4 regions of the Vibrio sp. 10N.261.51.F12 genome follow, and region 3 is predicted to be linked to each of the others. Evidence: predicted binding sites of a transcription regulator. Region 3 holds the regulator's gene; each other region holds the start of a gene.
What was found. The regulator CRP, encoded in region 3, controls carbon source genes, mostly activating them, when cyclic AMP is high. The targets are predictions, from matches to a motif close to TGTGANNNNNNTCACA.
Positions count from the first base shown of each region.

Region 1: a site for CRP is predicted at 3,530-3,545, ahead of AB4405_RS14000 (glycogen/starch/alpha-glucan phosphorylase). Genes of this name have one in related genera too.
Region 2: a site for CRP is predicted at 2,928-2,943, ahead of AB4405_RS00350 (CTP synthase). Genes of this name have one in related genera too.
Region 4: a site for CRP is predicted at 2,894-2,909, ahead of rppH (RNA pyrophosphohydrolase). Genes of this name have one in related genera too.

Region 1 is NZ_JBFROV010000021.1:23,808-28,927, reverse strand. Features, by position in the region: gene AB4405_RS14010 (hypothetical protein) at 1-256, opposite strand, end outside; gene malT (HTH-type transcriptional regulator MalT) at 536-3,244, opposite strand; gene AB4405_RS14000 (glycogen/starch/alpha-glucan phosphorylase) at 3,807-5,120, shown strand, end outside.
Region 2 is NZ_JBFROV010000001.1:65,899-71,018, forward strand. Features, by position in the region: gene relA (GTP diphosphokinase) at 1-1,912, shown strand, start outside; gene mazG (nucleoside triphosphate pyrophosphohydrolase) at 2,060-2,866, shown strand; gene AB4405_RS00350 (CTP synthase) at 3,028-4,668, shown strand; gene eno (phosphopyruvate hydratase) at 4,752-5,120, shown strand, end outside.
Region 3 is NZ_JBFROV010000007.1:50,660-55,779, forward strand. Features, by position in the region: gene astD (succinylglutamate-semialdehyde dehydrogenase) at 1-762, shown strand, start outside; gene AB4405_RS04245 (DUF1338 domain-containing protein) at 773-1,564, shown strand; gene crp (cAMP-activated global transcriptional regulator CRP) at 1,635-2,267, opposite strand; gene AB4405_RS04255 (phosphoribulokinase) at 2,512-3,381, opposite strand; gene AB4405_RS04260 (YheU family protein) at 3,614-3,826, opposite strand; gene AB4405_RS04265 (hydrolase) at 3,883-4,869, opposite strand; gene AB4405_RS04270 (PLP-dependent aminotransferase family protein) at 4,866-5,120, opposite strand, start outside.
Region 4 is NZ_JBFROV010000006.1:569-5,688, forward strand. Features, by position in the region: gene AB4405_RS03835 (DUF1127 domain-containing protein) at 1-143, shown strand, start outside; gene AB4405_RS03840 (NADP(H)-dependent aldo-keto reductase) at 259-1,293, opposite strand; gene AB4405_RS03845 (DUF6482 family protein) at 1,442-1,750, shown strand; gene mutH (DNA mismatch repair endonuclease MutH) at 1,774-2,439, opposite strand; gene rppH (RNA pyrophosphohydrolase) at 3,060-3,578, shown strand; gene ptsP (phosphoenolpyruvate--protein phosphotransferase) at 3,581-5,120, shown strand, end outside.

The DNA.
Region 1 (5,120 bases), on a different contig from region 3:
GCGCTGAAAGCGTCAATATGAACGATGACCATGAAGGCCGAGCTTTGGCTGGTGGTTGAGCGTTTTGTGATAAAACCCGAGAATTAGAGTGACGTAATATCAACGTATCGATTGTGAAATCCGGCGTCCCTTGTTGGCTTATTGCCACGGTATGGGACGCTGTTTGCTCCGAACCAATGACATCGACGATATGGCTAAACAGCAATACCGTGATGAGGGTTATGATGAAGAAGAGTGGCTCAAGCTGTTGTTGCACGTTAAGCGCTCAATGATGAAATCTGCTCATATGTACGTCTAACCGCCAAGAAAAGCAATCGCATTTCTCATCGAGCGATAAATCATGACTTTCTTTTGTAATGCAACCGGTTACACCGCGAAGACGGTGTACGAAAAAGGTAAAATATGAATAAATAAAAACGCCCAAACGGTGTAAGCCGCTGGGCGTATTTTTATGAAAAAGCGAATCTCGTGCTTGGGCTGTATTGGCTATCCCGCTTAATAGCGAGTGAACCACCCGAGGCATGTGCGGGGTGTGTTAATACCCCATCAGTTGCAGCAGATTTTCTGCGGTACTGATCGCTTCTTTGCGATTGGCAATATTGAGTTTTTGGTACAAATTCCGGATATGCGTCTTAATTGTGGTGCCGGCGACATCCAACTCTTGAGCAATCTGTTCATTGCTGAATCCTGAGTAGATTAACCCAAGAACCTGCCATTCACGTTGGGTTAGCGGGCTAGTACGTACTAACTCCGGTATATTGGGGTGATTGACGAGCTTCTCGACAAACTCCTCGTTGAAATGCACCGAACGACTGCGTTGCGTCGTGTTGATGTCTTTCATCAGAAGTTGGGCGCGATGACGTTCAAGGTCGCCAAGCTCAGAGCGTGAGGCGAGTTTTTCAAGCAAATGACCAATAGTTGCACCATCCACCAAAAAGTTACCAATCATGCCAGTTTGGTTCGTCAGTACGAGTGCTTCTTTTAAGCGTACTTTGGCACTTTCGTCGTCGCCAAGTTGCACCCATAAGATCGCTTCTACAATGAGATTTCGATTCGTGTCAGTGACTAGGTTATAGGTCGCCGCTTCTTTCGCCAAAAACTGTAGCGTTGTTTTTGCTTCATCAAATTGCTTTAAGCAAATCTGAGCGCGAGCAATATTACGCCATTGCAGTTGTAAGAAATGGTTGCATGCGCTGTCGGGTCTGATCGCCGTCTCAAGCCATTGTTCAATCGAGTCTTGGTCGCCTCTTGCTTGCCAATACAGTAGCAAAGAAAGCGATGCGTTGGCTGTCCAGTCTACGTGGTAGGTTGACTGTTTCATCAGGTGTTGAATCTGCTCAATGGTCTTTGAAGCCTTGTCTAATTCACCACGACCAATGGCAATGCGAGCTATCATTGAGTAGCTGTGTAAATGCTTACTTGGCTCATGCTTACCTAGGATATCTAGCCCTTTGTAAGCACACTCTTCCGCTTCATCTAAGCGATTCCAACACCATAAGATTTGCGCTCGGACACGAAGCAAGAACTCGTGCATTGGGACTTGGTGCAGTTGTTGTTCTTCGATCAGTCTAAACGCACTTTCTTGCACCTCATAAGCCGCTTGAACATAGCCTTGAGCAATTAAAATTTCACTTTGCTGAAGCTGTGCCCATAGCGCTTGGTGGTAAACATGATACTGACGCGCTAGCTTTTCGGTTTGCTGCATCATTGGCAGTGCGCGACTGAGTTGGCCCGTGACGTGGTTGACTTCACCAACGACCGAGGTAGCGACAATACGACTGCGATAGACCGAATGATCCAGTTCACCTAACGCCAGTTCAGCCAGCTCAAGTGCTTTTTCTGGTGAGTTTTGATTAATGGCAACCTGAGCACGCAGCGCGTTGAATTCCCCATCTTCTTTTTGAGAACGCTCTACCTTGCGTAATGCCATCTCGCTATCGGATTTAGCAATCAGCTCACCGACTTCGTTATAGCGATGCTGGCTTTGTGCTAACCATGCTTGCAGCATACACAACCTCGGATGACTGTAGAGTTGATCATCCGTTAGGATTTGAATGGCCTCCTCCAGCGTAGCAAGCTCTCCTTGGTTAAACATTTTCCAACCAAACTCGTTGAGGATGGTCACAGTGAGTTCGCTATTTGCGGCTAATCTTGCATGCCTGAGCGCTTGATGGGGAACGCTTTGTTCTAACCAAGCTTTTGCCGCGGCGAGGTGAAGATCCAATTCTTGCTGCGGAATTCTGGCTTTACGTTCATGCGACAAGAACTCAGCAAACAAGTTATGGAAGCGAAACCAATGGTTTTCGCCTTCAAGCGGATAGATAAATAGACCAAAACGATTTAAAGATTCAATCATGCTGAGCGCGTCATTTCGTTTGGTTAATGCCGTGACCAGATCGTCATTGAAGTGATCTAAAACGGAACATTGCATTAAGAAATTACGCGTATCTTTATCTAGTAAATCAAACACTTCTTCGATCAAGTAGTCCCAAAGGTGAGCGTGATTAAACTGAGATATGGTTTCGACGGATTGTGCTAACGTTCGCTTTTGATGTTGAGCTTGTAGGGCAAACAGCTGTAAAGCAGAAGGCCAGCCTTCGACGTAAGTTCGCAAAGAGTCAGCGGTCTCATCATCGATATCATCCGCGAGACGCAGATTAAAGAAACGCGTGGTTTCCTCGGTATCAAACGCGAGTAATTCATTGCCGATTTCAATCATTAAATCGCGTACACGCAGGTTTGCAGTCCCTAGTGGCGGATTACCACGACTTGTCACGACCAATGTAATGTTATCGGGCATGTGCTTAAGGAAAAAACGCATGGCTTCATGGATGTCTTCATCGGTGATGAGGTGGTAATCATCGAGTACGACGTAGCATTCGTGGTGGTAGCTCGTCAGTTCTGAGAATACTTCTCCGAGTAGAGAATGAAGAGAGGAGAATTGACGGCGTTCTGCGAGTTTCTGAGCATTAGGACAGCTATTGTGCGTCGCTTTATTAATCGCCTGTAAGAGATAGTTGACGAAGCGAAATGAGTCGTTATCACTTTCATCGACGCTGTACCAGCCGACGTGAGGTTTGTCAGACAACCATTGTGCGGCCATGGTGGTTTTACCATATCCAGCAGGGGAGCGAAAAAGTACAAGCTTGTAAAAAGGGGCCTGTGAAAGTAGGTCCAAAACTCGTGGACGGACGATAGCGTTATGCAAGCGTCCTGGGCGAGTTAATTTTGAAGGAATCCACATAGATATTTCCTATCATTTTTATAGTTAGTGTCTTCGCTAATACTGAGCGGCCTCGATGAGGAAAAAGACACGAATTCTACGACTTTAAAGTTGCCTTTTTGATGTTAGGCGAGGTCTAGCTCTACAGTGTTTGATCAACGGCTAGATTTTGCTTTAAAAACAAACAACACGCCAACTACGCCACGAATTTGTGATCATTATCACGAATAGTTGTGTGCTGGTCGTACTGCTTGGGCGTCATGTATACAAAAAAACCGTCCGATTAGGTGAATTTTTTAATTCAATTGTGATCTCAGACTCAAATTTCGAATTCGATATGCACCTATTTAACCGTACAGTCTTAGTTAGCGATTACAGTGATTGTGACGCTGGCGTGATCGTTATCACCGGATAAAAGCCAAAGCCCAATTGAAATGGGATATTGATCACTCTCTGAAGGGGAGTACGCCCTCTACGCCCTCGTCACTCATCCTCCAAGGAGTCGGAAGTAGGAGGATGTTTATGGAGACGTCACCATGCACGATATGTGACAGATGGATAAAACTTAAAGTGAGATTTCTTAATGAAACCTGCGCAACAGAAAAAATTCAACAAAGCTTCTTTCCAAGACAGTGTTAAAAAGCATCTTTCTGCGACTTATGCTACGACAGTAGAAACCGCGACCGAGCGCCAATGGTATTTGGCAATGGGGCGCGCGCTGGCAGAGCTTACCACTTTTGACTTACTTGCAACGGAAGCGGACGACCGCATCAAGAACGCGAAAAGCGTTAACTACCTATCTCTTGAATTCCTAATTGGCCGCCTGACAGGTAACAACTTGATCAGCATGGGCCTGTATGAACAAATCACTCAAGCTATGAAAGAATTAGGTCACAACCTAACGGATCTGCTTGAAGAAGAACGTGATCCTTCATTGGGTAACGGTGGCCTTGGTCGTCTTGCGGCTTGTTTCATGGATTCTTGTGCCGCTCAAGAATACCCAACAGTAGGCTACGGTCTTCACTACGAATACGGTCTCTTTAAACAATCTTTCCAAGATGGTCGTCAAAAAGAAGCACCTGACGCATGGCGCGGTGTTGAAGGTTATCCGTGGGAAGTGGCTCGTCCAGAACTGGCACAACAGATTGGTTTTTACGGTCGTGTAGATGTTGAATACGTTGACGGTAAAGAAGTACGCACTTGGGTTCCAGGCATGGAAGTAAAAGCAATGCCGTGGGATCTACCTATTGTCGGTTACGAGTCAAGCACCGTTTACCCGCTGCGCCTTTGGGAATGTCAGGCCATTGCACCTTTCTCACTAGCAAGCTTCAACAACGGCGATTACTTTGAAGCACAGCACTCGCTAATCGATGCTGGTAACATCACGAAGGTTCTATACCCGAATGATAACCACGAAAAAGGTAAGACTCTGCGTCTAATGCAGCAGTACTTCCACTCAGCGGCGTCGGTTCGCGATATTCTACGTCGTCATGAAGCGGCTGGTTTTGCACTAGCGGATCTTCCTAAGCAGGAAACGATTCAGCTTAACGATACGCACCCAACGATCGCCATTCCTGAATTAATGCGCATCCTAATTGACGAGAAAGGTCTAACTTGGGACCAAGCGTGGGAAATCAGTGCTCACACATTCGCATACACGAACCACACACTACTTCCAGAAGCATTGGAGACATGGTCTGAATCTCTTATCAGCCGTCTGCTTCCTCGTCACATGGAAATCATCTTTGAAATTAACCACCGCTTCATGCAAGAAGTTCGCAAGATGTGGCCGGGTGATGGTGAGAAGCAAGCGAAGCTTTCTATCATTCAAGAAGGTTTCCACCGTATGGTTCGCATGGCAAACCTATGTGTGATTGGTTCTTACAAAGTGAACGGT
Region 2 (5,120 bases), on a different contig from region 3:
AATGATTGATGGCGTAGAGGAAATGGCGGCGATTGGTCAATTAAATGTCACGTTGGAAGGATCTGAGGCATCCGGGCAGGTAGATAACGTCCGGCGAATGCTGTTAGCGATGGTCGATGATTTTCGATGTGTTGTGATCAAGCTCGCTGAGCGGATCTGTAACCTGCGTGAAGTTAAAGATGAGTCTGATGAGATCAGGATCGCTGCCGCAAAAGAGTGTGCCAATATATACGCGCCCTTGGCTAACCGACTCGGTATCGGTCAGCTTAAATGGGAGATCGAAGATTATGCGTTTCGATATCAGCACTCCGTTACTTATAAAAAAATTGCCAAACAACTCGCAGAACGTCGCATTGTTCGTGAGCAATACATCAAAGACTTTGTCGATGACTTAACCGATGAGATGCAGCGTTCTCAGATACGTGCAGAGGTGAGTGGTCGACCGAAGCACATCTACAGCATTTGGCGGAAAATGCAAAAGAAGAGCTTGGACTTTGATGAGCTTTTTGATGTACGGGCCGTTCGAATTATCGCAGAACGTCTGCAAGATTGTTATGCGGCACTTGGTGTGGTTCACACCAAGTACAAGCACCTTCCTAGTGAGTTTGATGACTACGTTGCCAATCCTAAGCCTAACGGTTACCAGTCCATCCATACCGTTGTACTTGGGCCCGAAGGCAAAACCATTGAGATTCAGATTCGAACCAAGGAGATGCACGAGGATTCCGAGCTAGGCGTTGCGGCACACTGGAAATACAAAGAAGGCAGCACAACGGCTCGAAGTGGGTACGATGAAAAAATCACCTGGCTGCGTAAGCTTCTTGACTGGCAGGAAGAGATGTCAGATTCAGGGGAAATGCTTGACGAGGTTCGAAGCCAAGTCTTTGATGATCGTGTTTATGCGTTTACCCCACGTGGTGATGTGGTTGATTTACCAATGGGCGCGACACCACTTGATTTTGCTTATCATATTCACTCGATGGTTGGGCATAGGTGTATCGGCGCGAAAGTCGCAGGCAGAATCGTGCCGTTTACCCATAAGTTGTCAATGGGTGATCAGGTTGAAATCATTACACAGAAAGAACCGAATCCGTCACGAGATTGGCTCAATCCATCACTCGGTTTTGTGCACTCAGGTCGCGCGCGCGCCAAGATTAATGCTTGGTTCCGCAAAGAGAGTCGCGAGAAAAACCTAGAGGCGGGTCGCGATATCTTAGAAGTCGAACTGGCGAAAGTGGGGGCAACATTAAAAGACGCAGAACAGTACGCATTGCGACGTTTTAATGTCAACACGCCTGATGAGCTTTATGCGGGCGTAGGCAGTGGTGATTTGCGGATTAATCAGGTGATTAATCATATTAATGCCCAGGTTAATAAGCCCACCGCTGAAGAAGAAGACCAGAAAGCGCTCGCCAAGCTGAAAGAATCAGAGAACAAAGCCAACCAGCAGAGTCGTCCTCATAAGGATGCAGTGGTGGTGGAGGGGGTTGATAACCTTATGACGCATTTGGCTCGATGCTGCCAACCTATACCGGGTGACATCATCAAAGGCTATATTACGCAAGGCCGAGGCATCTCAGTACATCGAGGCGATTGTGAACAACTCGGAGAACTGCGTCATCACGCACCGGAACGTATTATTGATACCGTTTGGGGCAGTGGATTCGTAGGGTCATACATTGTGACGATCCGTGTTGAAGCACTAGAGCGCAGTGGGTTACTAAAAGATGTGTCGACACTGCTAACCAATGAGAAAGTAAAAGTGATCAGTATGAAAAGTCGTAATGATTACAAGCTTCAACTGAGTATCATGGATTTTGACCTTGAGCTGAACAATATTGAAATACTCTCTCGTGTCACCATGCGAATTGAACAAATCAAAGACGTCATGAAAGTGAAGCGCTTAGGGTAGTGTGGATAAAAGCCAACAAGCTCAATACCATACTGCTGGCCTTGCTACGATAATTTCTGAAGGGTTGGGGTTCCAACCCTTTTTTTTAAGCTTAACATTGAGTAAGCATTGAACGATTTACACCACGCACTGTTTAGGAGTCGAAAAGTGACACAACCAATTGATCAACTACTGGCTATCATGGCTTTGCTTCGTGACGATGAAAAAGGTTGTCCGTGGGATAAAAAACAGACGTTTGAAACTATCGTACCCCATACGATCGAAGAAACCTTTGAGGTTGTCGATGCGATTCACAATCAAGATTGGTCGAATCTTAAAGAAGAATTGGGTGATTTACTTTTTCAGGTAATCTTTTACAGCCAGATGGCGAAAGAGCAAAATTTGTTCGATTTCAATGAGGTGGTTGAGGGATTGAATGAGAAGCTGACTCGTCGCCACCCACACGTATTTAGTGACGTCGAATTTGCTGATGAAGCGGCTATTAATGCCAATTGGGACGCGGAAAAACAGAAGGAAAAAGCAGAAGTAGGCAAAATTGAGCAAAGTATTCTAGACTCAATACCACAGTCACTTCCTGCCCTATCTAAAGCGAATAAAATACAGAAAAAAGTGGCGAAATACGGCTTTGATTGGGGAGCGCTTGCGCCAGTCGTTGATAAGGTGCAAGAAGAAATTGAAGAAGTGGTTCATGAGGCTATCCAACTTGAGGTAGACAAAGACAAGCTTGAGGAAGAAGTCGGTGATTTATTGTTTTCGGTCGTCAATCTTTCTCGACATCTCAAGTCAGACCCCGAGGTGGCACTAAGAAAAGCGAATAATAAATTTACAAGACGTTTTAAAGGGGTTGAAAGCCGGGTTTCTGAGCATGGTAAATTGCTTACAGACTATACGCTGCAAGAGCTTGATAACTTTTGGAATGATGTAAAAAAACAAGAAAAAAACGCCGAACTGTGAAGGCTTTCTCATTCGAGTAAGTTTCTACAATTGATTTGAAGCAAAAAATAAAAATTTTGAATGTGATAAGTTTCACGTTGTGGCGATAAAGGGCTTCTGGTATATTTTCATCCCGTCCAGAAGTAATCCATTTCCCTCATTCAACCAATTTCAGGTTAAACATGACGACAAATTACATTTTTGTTACTGGCGGGGTTGTATCCTCTCTCGGTAAAGGTATTGCAGCAGCATCTCTTGCGGCTATTTTAGAAGCTCGTGGTCTTAAAGTGACCATGATGAAGCTTGACCCTTACATCAATGTTGATCCAGGGACAATGAGCCCTACTCAGCATGGCGAAGTGTTTGTCACGGAAGATGGCGCTGAAACAGACCTTGACCTTGGTCACTATGAGCGTTTTATTCGCACCAAAATGACCAAGCGTAACAACTTTACAGCAGGTCGTGTTTACTCTGATGTTCTTGCTAAAGAGCGTCGTGGTGATTACCTTGGAGCAACGATTCAGGTTATTCCGCATATCACTAACGCGATCAAAGACCGTGTAATTGCTGGTTCTGAAGGCCATGAAATAGCCTTGGTTGAAGTAGGCGGCACCGTTGGTGATATCGAATCTTTGCCATTTATGGAAGCGATTCGTCAGTTAGCGGCAGAAGTTGGTCGTGAGCGTGCGATGTTCATGCACCTGACCTTGGTACCGTACCTTGCCGCAGCCGGTGAAGTTAAGACTAAGCCAACTCAACACTCGGTGAAAGAGCTGCTGTCTATCGGTATTCAACCTGATATCCTTGTTTGTCGTAGCGATCGTATGATCCCTGCAAACGAGCGTAAAAAGATTGCTCTATTCTGTAACGTGCCAGAAAAGGCCGTTATCTCAATGAAAGATGTGGATTCGATTTACAAGATTCCACAGCTCATCAAGGCTCAGGGCCTAGATGATTTAGTTTGTGCTCGTTTTGGTATTGAAGCACCAGAAGCGAACCTGACTGAATGGGAACAGGTTATCTACGAAGAAGCTAACCCAACGGCAGAAGTCGTGATTGGTATGGTTGGTAAGTACATTGAATTACCAGACGCTTATAAATCAGTGAACGAGGCATTAAAACATGCCGGCCTGAAAAATCGTCTGAGCGTTAAAATTAAGTACGTTGATTCTCAAGATGTCGAGTCAAAAGGCGAAGAAGTCTTGGCTGGCCTTGATGCCATTCTCGTACCTGGTGGCTTCGGCGATCGTGGTGTGGAAGGCAAGATTCGTGCAGCACAATTTGCACGTGAGAACAAAGTACCATACTTGGGTATCTGTTTGGGTATGCAAGTCGCACTGATTGAATACGCGCGTAATGTCGCGGGTATGGAAGGTGCACATTCAACAGAATTTAACAAAGATACACAGTATCCTGTGGTAGGTTTAATCACGGAATGGGTCGATGGCGAAGGTAAAGTTGAAGAACGTACTGAAACCTCTGACCTAGGCGGCACGATGCGTCTTGGTTCTCAGCTTTGTCACCTTGCTAAAGGAACGAAAGCGTATGAACTGTATGGTAATGAGAAAATCCATGAGCGTCATCGTCACCGTTATGAAGTGAACAACACACTTCGTCCACAGATTGAAAAAGCGGGACTTAAAGTCTCTGGTCTGTCAGCAGACAAGAAACTGGTTGAAGTGATTGAGAACCCAGCTCACCCATGGTTTGTAGCTGCGCAGTTCCACCCAGAATTCACATCAACACCACGCGATGGTCATCCACTGTTTAGCGGCTTTGTAAAAGCTGCAGGTGAGTACCAACGCGGAACGGAAGACAAATAGTAAAAGGATACGGGCGGCTGCGAAGGTTATGCGGCTGCCTTTAATTTGATAGTAAAATTTTTATTTATTGAGAGGAAACATCAATGTCTAAGATCGTTAAAGTTCTAGCTCGTGAAATCATCGACTCACGTGGTAACCCAACTGTAGAAGCTGAAGTTCACCTAGAAGGCGGTTTCGTTGGTATGGCAGCAGCTCCGTCTGGTGCTTCTACTGGTTCTCGCGAAGCTCTTGAGCTACGTGACGGTGACAAATCACGTTTCCTAGGTAAAGGTGTTCTTAAAGCAATTGCAGCTGTTAACGGCCCAATCGCTGAAGCACTAGTTGGCCAAGATGCAAAAGCACAAGCTGACGTTGACCAAGTAATGATCGACCTAGATGGTACTGAAAACAAATCTAAGTTCGGTGCTAACGCTATCCTTGCAGTATCTCTAGCAAACGCTAAAGCTGCAGCA
Region 3 (5,120 bases):
GCCGGTCAGCCTGATAAAATGCTGGCGCTAGAGATGGGGGGCAACAACCCATTAGTTGTCAGTGAGGCGTATGGCGATCTTGATGCAACGGTCTACACCATCATTCAGTCTGCCTATATCAGTGCAGGGCAACGTTGTACGTGTGCCCGCCGATTGTATGTTCCCTTTGGCGATAAAGGTGACCAGCTTGTTGAGGCCCTGGTCGCCGCGATAGCAAAAATACGTATCGATGAGCCGTTTGCCGATCCGGCACCCTTCATGGGACCACAAATATCCATGCAGGCAGCACAAAACATCATACAGGCTCAGTCCGCATTGCAAGCCTTAGGCGGCAAGAGTTTGGTTGAGTCACAGCAGCGACAGGCAGCATTTGTGACGCCAGGGTTGATTGATGCGACCACAATTGATGTATTACCGGATGAAGAATATTTTGGCCCGTTGTTGCAGCTTGTACGCTATGAAACGCTAGAGCAAGCGGTTGAACTTGCCAATGATACCCGTTTTGGTTTATCCGCAGGACTTATCTCAACCAATGACGACGAGTGGTTGTATTTTGTTGACCATATCCGTGCTGGTATTGTGAATCGTAACCGTCAGTTGACGGGCGCGAGCGGTGATGCACCATTTGGTGGCCCTGGTGCATCCGGTAACCTGAGGCCGAGTGCTTTCTATGCCGCAGACTATTGTGCCTATCCGATGGCATCGATGGAGGGAGACGAAACGATTCTTCCAGCGACCTTAAGCCCAGGACTCGACCTCTAAGGAGCGACATATGAAAGTTGAATGGTTATTTGAGCAACTGTGGCAAGATTATACGACGCGCCTGTGTCCATCCGCCGCGAAAATTCAGGGGTTGCTGAAGGAGCAAGAAGCACTGATTAATGATCACATTGCCTTGCGCACCTTTAATCTCGACCCTGTTGGTATTGAGACATTGGCCAAGCCTTTTCTTGAGCTTGGTTACCAGCAAGGAGGCGAGTATGAATTCAAAGCTAAAAAGCTGTCAGCCATTCATTTAGAGCATGCAGACCACACGTTACCTAAGGTTTTTATTAGCGAACTGTGTGTGGAGCAGTGCTCACCCGAGCTACAGGCCATTGTGACCAAGCTGGTGGATCAAGTTGATAGTGCGGCCGTATCGTCGGCAGATTTTCTGTTTGGTGGGCGTCTGTGGACGTTGAGCAGCGAAGATTATCAAACACTGGCGCAAGAAAGTGAGTATGCCTCTTGGCTTGCCGCTCATGGTTATGGTGCGAATCACTTTACCGTGAGTGTGAATCAGTTGCAGCGCTTTGAAGACGTGGTGGCTGTGAATCATTATTTGCGCCAGGCCGGTTTTGAGATCAATGAATCAGGTGGTGAGGTCAAGGGATCGCCTGAGGTATTGCTGGAGCAATCATCGACCATGGCCGATAAAGTATTGGTGTCGTTTTTAGGCGAAGAGAAGCGTGTGCCTGGAGGTTTTTATGAGTTTGCTAAGCGCTATAAAATGAATGATAACACCTACTATCAAGGGTTTGTGGCAGCGTCTGCGGATAAAATTTTTGAGAGTACCCATCAATAAATAGACTCACCCTTTCGCCATAAAAAAAGCCACCTTGCGGTGGCTTTTTAATTATTAGTAACGTTAGATATTAACGCGTGCCGTAGACCACAATAGTCTTACCATGAGCAGAGATAAGGTTCTGCTCTTCCAGCATTTTAAGAATACGTCCTACTGTCTCACGAGAACAACCAACGATCTGGCCGATTTCTTGACGAGTAATTTTGATTTGCATGCCGTCAGGGTGCGTCATTGCGTCAGGTTGTTTTGCTAGGTTAAGTAGCGTCTGAGCAATACGACCAGTTACGTCAAGGAACGCAAGGTCACCAACTTTCTGGCTTGTCACTTGTAGGCGACTTGCCATCTGAGAAGATAAGCGCATGAGAATATCTGGGTTAACTTGGATAAGTTGACGGAATTTCTTGAAAGAAATCTCAGCCACTTCACAAGGTGATTTAGCTCGAACCCACGCTGTACGTTCTTGGTCTTCTTCAAATAGGCCTAGTTCACCGATGAAGTCACCTTGGTTAAGGTAAGACAAGATCATCTCTTTGCCTTCTTCATCTTTGATAAGTACTGCTACTGAACCTTTTACGATGTAGTAAAGTGTTTCAGCCTTCTCGCCCGCATGGATTAGCGTGCTTTTTGAAGGGTACTTGTGAATATGACAATGTGAAAGGAACCACTCTAGCGTTGGGTCGGTTTGAGGTTTACCTAGAACCATATTTCTTACTTCCTCTGCAGGGTATGCTTGCTGCTTTCCATATATTATAGCAAGTCCATTGTGTTGAGACTCACTAGCATAAAAGCACTTTGAAGATGGCGCAAGCGATCTTCTGTTTCAAAGAAATAGTATCCTTTTTTGCGCGGACTTTCTTGATTTTAATCGTGTCATCAGACCATTTTCCTATACAAAACTGTGCACATGATCACGGTATAAAAAATCATCTAAGTTTAGGCGCAAAAAACTAACCTATTTTCCCTGTTTCTATTAGCTGCTGTAGTATAGGACGGACAATTAATTCCATCGCAAAACTCATTTTCCCGCCCGGCACGACGATGGTGTTATGACGTGACATAAAGGAACCGTCAATCATTGAGAGTAGATATGGGTAATCGACATTCTTAATGCCCCTTAAGCGAATGACGACGAAACTCTCATCGAGACTTGGGATTCCCTTCGCATTAAGTGGGTTCGACGTATCAACGGTGGGGACGCGTTGGAAGTTGATATGAGTACGCGAAAATTGTGGTGTGATGTAGCTGAGATAGTCGTCCATTGACCGTACTATGGAATCGGTCACTGCTTCTCTGGAGTGTCCACGGTCACGTGTATCGCGAACAAATTTTTGGATCCACTCCAGGTTGACGATTGGAACCATGCCAATCAAGAGGTCAACGTGCTGAGCGGCATTAATGGCACCATCAACAACACCACCATGTAACCCTTCATAAAATAATACGTCAGAGTTTTGGGGTAAGTCTTGCCAAGGCGTGAAGGTGCCCGGCATTTGATTGTATGGGACCGCTTCGTCGAATGTATGTAGATAGCGACGAAATTGGCCGACGCCATTTTGTCCGTAGTTTTTAAAAAAGGTTTCAAGTGCAGGAAAGTCATTGGCTTGAGGGCCAAAGTAACTGATGTGCTTACCCTGTTCTTTTGCTTTGCGGATCTCGACATCCATCTCTGGGCGAGTAAAGCGATGGAAGCTATCGCCTTCGATAAACGCAGGTCTGATGTTCATCATGTTGAACATCTTGCGAAATGCTTCTGATGTTGTCGTTGTTCCAGCTCCTGAGGAGCCTGTCACCGCGATGATAGGGTGTTTCGCTGACATAACACTTCCTGTGTATTTTTAGTATTCATATCCCGATAAGCTGGGAAATGTTGTTTATGTATGGTTTATCTTAATCTGGGCACGAGCTTATCATGAGCGATTCAATCTATAATTGACGGCAAACGTATCGTTAACGGTAAATATGTAGTTAACGGTAAACGTATAGCTACCATCAACTATTTACTGATAAGCAGAGGCTTACTATAGCACCTCATAGCCAAAGGCGAGATATTTACAACGAGTTACGCATCTTGATGTCGACCGTTTCGTGTAATTCAGAAAAGACAATGACGGCTTCTCCCGATTCTAGTTGGCTTCGTACATGTGCAAGTTTATCGGCTAGAGTGTATTCGCTTTCACCGTAATCGGTGCCTTCACGCAATACAAATTCTTGAATCAAATTATCGAGTGTTTCCGATGCGATCTGCTGCCATGGGATAATCATAAATACCTCTCTCTTCTATGATGGTGAGAGTATATCAGAGATGAGCCCGACAGGAGTTATTCAGCAAGGTGTCGATAATAACTTGGCAATACTTCTTCAAGCCAGAAAACGGGTTTGCGCCAGCTTCCAGATAAAAAGCCGACGTGCCCACCTTGTTCGAGTAAACGATAGCTTAGATGAGGGGTCAGCTCATAATCAGGAATCACCTCATGATTCATAAATGGGTCGTCTTTAGCGTGGATAAACTGCGTAGGGATGACGATATCGTTCAAGCGTGGTAGTGCAGAACATCGTTGGTAATAGTCATCAGCGTCCTTAAAGCCGTGAAGTGGCGCGGTAATTAAATCATCAAATTCATAAAGCCTTTTCATTTCTTTTATTCGAGCGGCGGTTAACCCTAATGCCTCGCTGAGTAGGTGAGTTTTTAATAATGCATTTTTCTTCATCGAAGAGAGTAGGTAGCGTCGATATAGTTTGGAAAAACCTTGTTCAATACGGCTAGAGCACGCTGCGAGGTCTAAAGGGGCAGAAACAATCGTCGCACTATCGAGCTTAGTATCCGTCTTATAATGGGCGAGATAGTTAGTCAACATATTGCCCCCAAGGGATATGCCTACGGCTACCTTTTTGGCATTTGGGTAGCGATGATCCAAAAGCTCAATGAAGTGTCTTGCATCCCCGATTTCACCAGAATGATAGGCCCGAGCCAGACGGTTTAGATTGGGACCACACCCTCTAAAGTGCATCATAACCGCGAGCCAGCCTTGTTTTGCGAAGGCGTGCATCAACCCATTGGCATACGGGCTATTAAAGCAGCCTTCTAGTCCATGAAAGAGGACAAAGACCGGTTTATGCTTTGCCTTATCACTGTGGGGATCTTCACTCCATGCCAGTTCAACAAAGTCATCATCGGGGGTCTCAAGCGTTTCCCACACGGGGTCAAACAAGGAACGACGACGGATGAATCGAGGTATCAAGGTTTGAATATGCGGGTTACCGAGTCCCTTGGCGGCGATAAAAGGTTGTAGTGTCGGTGTGTTCATAATGTGAATTCACTGATTGGGTTTGATAATAATAGTGTATTGAGCTTTTCTACGCCGCTCTCTAGCTGTTCGATCGTTTGGGGGGAGCTTAATGAAAGCCGAACCGCAGGAATGACCGTTCCGCCCGGAGGGGCAAACAACTCCCCAGACTTAACAATGACCCCTAATTCTGCCGATTTTTGAACAAATTCACTGAGTCGCCACTGCTCAGGTAGGGTTAACCACACATGAAAACCACCGTTTTGGTAGCG
Region 4 (5,120 bases), on a different contig from region 3:
TGTATAACGAACACTTACTTCGTGATATTGGCCTTGATTCGCAAGGTCGTCCACTTGGGCTCGTGACTCACGTACCTTCAGTAGTGGCGACACGCAAAGCTCGTCATCTTCGAAGGGTTCTGAAATCGACAATAGCAACGTAATTGAAAGCGGGCAGAGCGTCTCACTGCCCGCTTAGATTCTTTATATTGTATATGAGACGACAATAAAATCGTTAATAGTAATGAAATAACAACTTATGACGATGAGTTAATAACACTAGGGACAAGGATTAGAATACTGAGTCCCTATTTCTTGAATATCATTTAATAGTTCATCAGATAAGGTGACGTTAATGCTATTAATATTCGCTTCAAGTTGAGATAAATTTGTTGCACCAATAATATTTGACGCAACGAAAGGGCGTTGATTCACAAAGGCTAAAGCCATTACTGCTGGGTCAATCTGGTGTTTATGAGCAACATCGATATACGCTTGTGTAGCGGCAAGACCTTGGGGTGTGAAATAACGAACAAAGCGTTCAAAGACACTACAGCGAGCACCTGGCGGCTTTTGTCCATTCAGATATTTTCCGCTTAAACACCCAAACGCTAGTGGTGAATAAGCTAACAGCTCCACGCCTTCATGATGGCTTATTTCTGATAACCCGACTTCAAAACTTCGGTTAAGTAGATTATACGGGTTCTGTATTGAGACAATTCTAGGTAAATTATGCTTTTCAGCCAATTTTAATAACGTCATTACGCCCCAAGGGGTTTCATTTGAAACACCGATATAACGAATCTTCCCCGCATTGATCATCTCATTCAACGCTTCTAACGTCTCGAGCAAAGAGACATCATCACCACCTTCATGGTAGGGATAGTTGAGTTGACCAAAACAGTTCGTTTGCCTTTGAGGCCAATGCAATTGGTAGAGATCGATATAGTCTGTCTTGAGTCGAGCGAGGCTATCGTCGACGGCTTGATGAATATTGCGGCGATCTAGGCGCATATTATCTCTAATATGTGGAACACTTCTTGGTCCCGCGACTTTGGTTGCCAATATGACTTTTTGTCTTTTATCTGACTGAGATAACCAGTCACCAATATAGCTTTCGGTAAGACCTTGCGTTGTGGCTTTTGGTGGGACAGGGTACATCTCGGCGGTATCGATGAAGTTCACGCCATGTTCGACAGAAAAGTCGAGCTGATCGAATGCTTCCTTTTTCGTATTTTGCTCACCAAACGTCATTGTGCCTAAGCAAATTTTGCTGACTTCAAGAGAGGAATGAGGGAGAGTATGATATTTCATTGAGCCTTCCTTGCTGCTTTTGTTTTCTTTCACTATACCGCGTTTTGTTAAAACTTCAGTTTAAAGAGCACACTTCTGAATTTATTTTACTAAACTGTTGATTGTCAGTAAGGCATTATCCACAAGTATTTTTTAAAGGAGGTGGAATATGCAAAAACATCAGCTCGATCGGTGGTTACATGGATACCACAAAGACACCTATACACCACCTAAAGTCTTTGTAATTGGTTGTGCTGATATTTCACACTATTTGTTAGCAGTGGAATACAAGCATAAGCTTGAACCAATAAAAGAAAATGATGAGCCCATTCATTTTGAGTCATTAGATTCGGTGAAAGAGGTACTACACAAATTAGGCGTTGAAAAAGCCTATCTTCGTTTACATAACGCCTATGACGAGTGTGGCAGTACGGGTGAAATGAACCGGTACTGTGATATTGAGTTAAAACTGCACTAGGTAACGCCTTTATGATAAAGGCGTTAGACAAAGTAGTTTTCAAGGATATAGGATGTAAACTTCGCTCTGAGATAGAACCCTCGGGGCAGGGTTTTTATCGGCTGGCCGTTGGCGCCATAAGCGCCTGTTGTCACGCGGCTATTCGCTGCTTTTGGCCTTATTTGTAGGATTTCGCCACTGTGTGCGGTCAGTTGATTGATGTGTCCCAAAGTAATATGGTCCATTAACTCTTCCCAATCATTTTTGAGCATGAGTTCTTCTTCTTCGGAAGGGCTCCAGATCAAAGGGGATCCGACGCGACGTTGTGCTACTGGGATTTCTCGTTCACCTTCCACTGGCAGCCAAAGTACACGTGAGAGTTTATTGCGAATATGGCTACGCTCCCATGTCAAGCCTTGTACACCGGTAAGAGGGGCGACACAAACGAATGTGGACTCAAGCGGTGTACCTGAATAACTGATAGGGATGCTTTTGAGTTCGATACCAATATCTGGAAAATCTTGTGTCGGTTTGCTACCGGCCTTTGCACCTAGGTGCCACTCTAGCAATTGACCCACCCAGCCCTTATCACGCTTTAAGGTTTCAGGTACCTTCATATCAGCTTCTTGCGCTAATTCACCAAAGCTCATGCCCGCTATTTGTCGCGCTCTACTCATGAGCTCGCTTTCTGATCTAGGAGTAGACTTCATATATTAAGAGACGTTGTAGATAAAAATGACGACGTCAGTTTATCACGGAGTTCGACTTCTGCCTGTACAAAAAAAGATCATAAAGCGCGGCTTTCGATCTATTACTGAGTTATCCACAGTTCGTTTTTTAATTTCTTTATTATTATATCATCTGTATGAATAAACAGGTATTTTTTGGAAACTAATGCTTGATTAATTGTAAGTGATAGAATTGATAGCAGCTCTTGTGTGGATAAAACAAGCTTTGTTCGATCTTTGACCGATCTAAGATCAATGGACAATTGGCAATTTCATTTAAGGCTGATTTTTCAATCGTTACATTTAACTTGTTGTTTTAAATTGATTAATATTCTAGATTATATGTGTACTATAAATTGGCATGCGTGATTTATTTGTCATTGTTAGAGAAGATCAAAGATTCTGCACATGGTTATTCACAGAAAAGGTGAATAAATGTGGTCTAGGTCTCATTGTGGTGTTGATAAGTGTTGGTATGAGTAAAACTTATCCATAGTTTGTCGATTAAGTGGTAAATGTTCAAATTTACGGGTGTCTACGTTTGCTCAACTTGGGGATATGTGGAAAAATCAAGGTAATGAAAATTTAATTGAGGTTGGCCAGTGATAGATGGCGATGGTTACCGACTTAATGTGGGTATTGTAATCTGTAACAACCATGGTCAGGTCTTCTGGGCTAAACGATACGGACAACATTCATGGCAGTTTCCTCAAGGTGGTATTGACGAAGGTGAATCCCCTGAGCAAGCTATGTACCGAGAACTGTATGAAGAAGTCGGGTTAACAAAAGATGATGTAAAAATTGTCGCTGTTAGTCGTCATTGGCTGAGATACAAGTTACCTAAACGGCTCGTTCGTTGGGACTCGAAGCCTGTTTGTATTGGACAAAAACAGAAATGGTTTTTGCTACGTTTGGATTGCGATGAGTCGCGGATCAATATGCAACGTGGTAGTACCCCTGAGTTTGATGGTTGGCGCTGGGTAAGTTATTGGTATCCGGTCAGGCAAGTTGTCTCTTTTAAGCGTGACGTTTATCGTCGTGCCATGAAAGAATTTGCTTCTCTCGCAATGCCTTTTAAGGAACGTAAGTTTAAAGGCAAAAGAAAACACCGAAGAGGGTAAGTATGCTTTCGCAACTAAGGGAAATAGTTGAGCACGTTTCTAAAGAGGAGAGCGTGCACTTAGCCCTTGAAATGTTGGTTAAACAAACTTGTGCAGCTATGCATACCGAATGCTGCACAATTTATCTTGCCAATGAACCGCAACAACGGTTAGAGCTGATGGCAACCCAAGGCCTTATTTTTCAGGGCGATACCATTCACATTAACTTTGATGAAGGGTTAGTAGGGTTAGTCAAGCGCACCGCTGAACCACTGAATATAGCGGCTGCGGCTCAGCACCCTGCATTTAAATTTTTCCCTGAACTTGGGGAGGATATCTATCATGCCTTTCTTGGCACACCTATTATTCACCGTAAACAAGTGCTCGGCGTACTCGTTATTCAGCAAAAAAAATCTCGTCAGTTTAGTGAAACAGAAGAATCTTTTCTTGTTACGTTAGCCGCTCAGATCGCGGTGCTCATTGCCCATGCTACTGCCCAAGGGGATAGCTTTTTTGAGGGCAATCAATTAACGGTTGTAAAAGGCATTGCAGCGTCTTCTGGGGTTGCGATTGGTCCAATGTGGTGGGATAACACCCAGCCAGAGCTAAGTGACGTGTTTCCAGCGTCTACGCTGGATGTTAGTCGTGAACAAGAGCTGTTATCGCTTGCGATCGAAAAAGCGCTTGCTGACTTTAAGCGAATGCGTAAAAAGCTAGATTTGGAGTTAAATAAAGATGCTCTGGCTATTTTTGACCTCTTTACGCACTTACTCAATGATCCTATGTTGCGAAAAGATCTCAAGGCTCAAATAGCTCAGGGAGATCGAGCAGACTGGGCGCTAAGACAAGTGGTTGAAAGCTACGCGAATCGCTTTGCTAAAATGTCGGACATCTATCTTAGAGAGCGGGCGCAAGATGTCCGTGAACTCGGACAGCGGTTATTGTTTTTTCTTCATAACTCAGAGCAGCCAGTACATGTGATTTCTGAGCCTGTCATTATGGTGGTGAGGGAGCTGACAGCCTCTATCTTGGCGTCTATTCCCAAAGAAAAGTTGCTGGCGGTTGTGTCATTGGAAGGCGCTGCAAACTCTCATGCTGCGATCCTATCTCGAGCGATGGGCGTGCCTGCTGTCATGGGACTAGGGATTAATCCTGAATTATTAAGCGCTAAGCTGGCCATTGTGGATGGCTACAGTGGTGAAATTTTCTTAGAGCCAACCGTTGAGTTACTCTCTGAATACCGCGAATTGGTGACCGAAGAGACTGAATTGTCGCACATGGTCGACCAGACCTTAGATCTTGATGCTGCAACCAAAGATGGTCAACGAATTCAGGTTTTATTAAACGCGGGCTTGAGCGCTGACACCAGTATTTCCTTAAATAAAGGTGTGGATGGTGTTGGGTTATACCGAACTGAAATTTCGTTTTTATTGAGGCAACAGTTTCCGTCTGAAGAAGAGCAAGTCCAGCAATATCGAGCGGTGTTACAAGCTTATCCTACTAAGCGAGTTGTCATGCGTACGTTGGATATTGGTGGTGACAAGGCATTGCCTTATCTTCCTA